One region of the Clostridium thermarum genome, then DNA from elsewhere that is predicted to be linked to it. Evidence: a T-box and tRNA genes for the amino acid it is inferred to sense, from the RefSeq annotation. Region 1 holds a T-box; the other holds one or more tRNA genes.
What was found. A T-box is a leader RNA that pairs with one kind of tRNA and senses whether it is charged. The one in region 1 lies ahead of serS (serine--tRNA ligase), so its partner is inferred to be a tRNA-Ser.

Region 1 (2,480 bases):
TGATCATTATAGTATCGATGCGGACAGAAAACTAGCCTATAAACAGGAAGAATATATTAATTATTTTGTATTAGAAGAGGAAGAGAAGGATACCTATTCAAAAATAGTATTTTCACTTGGAGAAGATGGAGATACGGCATACTACATAAATACGCTAATGGAACATAACTTGGTTTCTGTAAGGACAAAGAAAGTACTAAATCTTGAGGAAACACTGAATAAGGCTGTGAGTCTAGTTGGTGAGGTAGATAAAAATCAAATCGATAGCTTTTATTCTTCACCTTATAGGAGTGATGTAATGATAATTGATGACAGTTATTTAAACAATGGTTATGTTAGGATAACCGGTAACCATTATGGACAGGTAACTATGACACCTTCTATAGCAAAGATGGTATGCGAAACTATAGTTGGCAATTTAAATGCAAAGCTAAGAAAAAACTTTAAAGATAGCCGAAGAGATGTATTTAGGTTTAGAGAATTACCTAACGATGAAAGGCAAAACTTAATAAAGTTAGATAAAAAATACGGAAATATTATATGTACCTGTCAAATGATAACCGAGGGAGAAATTGTAGACAGCATTAGAAGACCTTTAGGAGCAAGAACTCTTGAAGGAATACAGAGAAGAACTGGAGCAACTTTAGGAAGATGTAAGGGATCCTATTGCTTAAATAAAATAATTTCAATATTAGCTAGGGAAACTAATAGGCATGTTACAGAGATTGTTTTGGATTCAAAGAAGTCTAAAATTATATTAAACAGAATTAAGGAGTTTGACAGTGTGTGAGGGATGTATGGGTATGGAATATGGGAAGCAAAATGATAAAGAGAGAAAAGAGGTATTAACTACCCTTGTGAGGGTAAAAGGTTCTGGAGCCGTTAAGGTTGTACCAGTAAAAAGTACTGCACCAATAGATAGAAGCTTATGGCTGGAGTGTTCAAAGGCTCTAAGCAGAATATATGTAGGTGTACCTATAATGATTGGTGATACAGTATGCAAAAACATACTTAATACCGGTGTAGATATTGTTTGTACTAGAAATATAGATAAGATATAAAAATAGTTCAACAAATTTATTTACTTTTTTTATAAAACATGTATATAATGTATCTATGTAAACAAAATAAACATATAACTGTTGAAGAGGACTAGTAACTTATATAGTTTTTAAGAGAGCCAGCGGTTGGTGAAAGCTGGTATACTATATTTGAGAATCCACCTCAGAGGGACTGCGAAGAGCAGTACGGTAAGCCGTTAAAATAATTAAGAGGACCGGAATATTTTTCGGTCAACTAGGGTGGCAACGCGGAGTCTTTCGTCCCTTTTGGGATGATAGACTTTTTATTTTTAGATAGAAATGTAGGAGGTATAAGAGATGCTAGATGTAAAAAGAGTAAGAACTAATCCAGATGAAATAAAAAAGGCGATGCTAGGCAGAAGTTCAGATTTCAATGTATCTTTAATTGATGAAGTTATTCAACTAGATGAGAAGAGAAGAGAGATCTTAGTTGATGTAGAAAATTTAAAAAGTAAAAGAAATCAAGTTTCTGCAGAGATTCCAAAGCTTAAAAAGGCTGGACAGGATGTTGAGCCAATAATGGCAGAAATGAGAAATATCGGTGAAGATATAAAGGTTATGGATGCCAAAGTATCCGAGATAGATGAAAAAATAAAGGCAATTATCTTAAGTATACCAAATATTCCAAATGAAAATGTTCCTGACGGAAAATCTGATGTTGATAACTTGGAAGTTAGAAGATGGGGAGAAACAACAAAGTTTGATTTTGAACCAAAAGCTCACTGGGATCTAGGTTCAAATCTTAATATATTTGACTTTGAAAGAGCTGGAAAGATAACAGGCTCAAGATTTACTGTTTATAAAGGTTTGGGAGCACGATTGGAAAGAGCTATCATAAGCTACTTTTTAGACACTCATACAGAAATTGGGGGATATACAGAAATACTGCCTCCATACTTGGTTAACAGAGATAGTATGACAGGTACAGGACAGCTTCCTAAATTTGAAGAGGATGCTTTCAAGGTTACTAACACAGAATATTTCTTAATACCAACAGCAGAAGTACCTGTAACAAATTTATATAGAGATGAAGTCTTGATGGGGGATACTCTTCCAATAAAACATGTTGCCTACAGCGCATGCTTTAGAGCAGAGGCAGGATCTGCAGGAAGAGATACAAGGGGACTCATTAGACAGCATCAGTTTAATAAGGTGGAGCTTGTTAAGTTCACAAAACCAGAACAATCCTATGAAGAACTAGAAAAGCTTACAAATGATGCAGAAAGAGTACTACAGGGGTTAGGCTTGCCATATAGGGTAGTTAAGCTTTGTAAAGGAGACTTAGGCTTCTCATCAGCTTGTACTTATGATATAGAGGTTTGGATGCCAAGTTACAACAAATATGTAGAAATATCAAGCTGCAGTAATTTTGAGGACTTCCAGGCCAGAAGGGCAAAT
Region 2 (2,480 bases), 100 kb from region 1:
GTACTCCACCTTGCCGCCACCCATTGATATGGCTTGATCCAGAACACTAAGTGAATCTCTCATGGCACCGTCGGAAATCCTGGCAACTAATTGCAGGCTTCTATCCTCAGCATAAACCCCTTGTTGGTCCACTATTTTTCTTAATCTTTGAAAGATCTCCTCACTTTTTATTCTCTTGAAATCAAACCTCTGACACCTTGACAGAATTGTTATTGGCAACTTTTGCGGGTCGGTGGTAGCCAGTATGAAAACCACATTTTTCGGCGGTTCCTCCAGGGTCTTTAAGAAGGCATTTACTGCTCCCGTTGAAAGCATATGGACCTCATCCATTATATAAACCTTGTATTTGGCTTCCTGTGGGGGATACTGAACATCCTCTATTATATCTCTTATATTTTCAATACCGTTATTTGAAGCAGCATCAAGTTCAGTAACGTCTATAGATAACCCTTCGTTAATTTTTCTGCACATTTCACAGCGGTTGCAGGGTTCGCCCTGTTCCAAGGAAAGACAGTTTAGTGCCTTCGCCATGATTTTTGCTGTGGAAGTTTTACCGGTTCCTCTTGTGCCGCAAAATAAATAGGCATGAGCAATTCTATTATTTTTTATTTGATTCTTCAGCGTTACAGTTATATGCTGTTGGCCAACTACATCGTCAAAGGTTCCAGGCCTCCACTCTCTATATAATGCCTTGTATGCCATACTTATTTCACCCCGTAATTCTTAATTGTTCAGCTACTTCTATTATACAGAAAAATGAAAAAGAAACCAAAATAAAATTACACATTTTGAAATCTTTTAATGAATAAACAAAAAGGATACTATAAAATAGTATCCTGTTATAATCTATATAGTATTAATTGAACCGTGCACCTCACTCTGACACTAACCTATAAGCGTTACCTGCACAGTTAACTCAAACCAGGCTGTTCCACGGCACACGAAAGTGTTCACTTACCGCTGCTTCCTTCCGGACCTGACGGGGTTCATGAATTTCCGTTGCGTGGGACCCAGTTCTCAGCGCCACTTTTGCAAGCCAGGCCTTACAAATTAGGGCCTCGGTGAGGAATTCAATCCTGCTGCAGCGGATTGCAGGTTACAGGGCACCGCTATCTCCCCATCTAGCACGGCAAAGTTTAAATGGCGGAGAGAGGGGGATTCGAACCCCCGGTAGAGTTTCCCCTACACACGCTTTCCAGGCGTGCTCCTTCAACCACTCAGACATCTCTCCACGTTCATATCAGTGAACAAACTTATTTATTTGCTGCGACAAAAGTTATTATACTATTTATTTTTTATTATTACAAGAGTTTTTTTGTTATTTCTTAATGGCAGCACTTGATTTTTTATCCAAACCTAAAATTGGTAAAAAAAAGTTTCTCCCTAAGGGCCCTTATTAAGTTCTAAATGTTGAGAACACCTGCTCTTCATGATATAATTAACACATGATTTGACAAAATACGTCATGGTTGGGGTGCTATATGGAATATAATCTTTCTGACCTTCTTAATATAGAAGAATTGCAAGACTTTTTTAATAGTTTTTATGATGCTACCAATATAAATTGTAAAATCATTGATACAAAAGGAACTGTACTTATTGACAGTGGAAGCAGAGCTATTTGTACTAACTTTCACGGAAATACTCCCTGCACCCTTAGTATATATAATCAGACTAATGACCAAGTAGCTGTGGAACTAAAAGAAGGTAAAGAGTATTTTTATGCAAGCTATGAAACAGGTCTCATGGAAGTGGGAGTGCCTATAAAAATAAAAGACCAGTATTTAGCTACTCTCTACTTTGGTCAATTTTTTTCTGAAGCCGCAGACAACGGCTTTTGGGGAGCTAAAGCTGAGGAATATGGCTTTGATAGGCATCAAAATATCAATTCTTCGGGATCGTTACCTGTAATACCGCATTCAAAGCTAGATGCAATAGTAAAATTGATGGTGCACTTATGTGGAGTAATTGAAAAATTAGCACATGATTCTCTTCAGGAAGTACAATTGAATAAGCGTCTGGATGCAAATTACCAAGAGCTTCAAGATACCTATCAAGAGCTTGTTGCAGCAGAGGAGGAATTGAGAGCTCAATTTGAAGAACTTCAACAGAGTAAACATAGACTAAAGCAAAGCGAAGAAAGATATAAACTTGCTTTACTTGGTTCTCATGACGGTATATGGGACTGGGATATAACAAATGATTCATATTATTACTCTGAAAAGTGGGCTAATATGTTAGGCTACACAAAGGCTACACTGCCGTTACGAGGGTCTTGGAAAGAATTCATACATCCATCGGATCTTGAAGTCTTTGAAAAAGAGATCTCAGACTACATAAATAAGAAGACAGACCGTTACAGGTGTGAATATAGACTTAAAAAAGCGGATAACACCTATATATGGGTGTCAGATGTAGGCTCTGCCACCTGGGATGACAACAATACTCCTGTGAGGATGGTGGGATCCCATACAGACATA

Region 2: it encodes a tRNA-Ser, which carries the amino acid that the T-box ahead of serS (serine--tRNA ligase) is inferred to sense. The anticodon was not compared.

What each region holds. Positions count from the first base shown of each region.
Region 1 covers NZ_CP040924.1:16,529-19,008, forward strand. Annotated here, with positions in the region: gene FHY60_RS00075 (NAD(P)/FAD-dependent oxidoreductase) at 1-790, shown strand, start outside; gene FHY60_RS00080 (DUF1667 domain-containing protein) at 804-1,061, shown strand; T-box leader at 1,134-1,330, shown strand; gene serS (serine--tRNA ligase) at 1,380-2,480, shown strand, end outside.
Region 2 covers NZ_CP040924.1:120,419-122,898, reverse strand. Annotated here, with positions in the region: gene dnaX (DNA polymerase III subunit gamma/tau) at 1-702, opposite strand, end outside; RNA gene ffs (signal recognition particle sRNA large type) at 866-1,130, opposite strand; tRNA gene FHY60_RS00510 (tRNA-Ser) at 1,142-1,231, opposite strand; gene FHY60_RS00505 (EAL domain-containing protein) at 1,482-2,480, shown strand, end outside.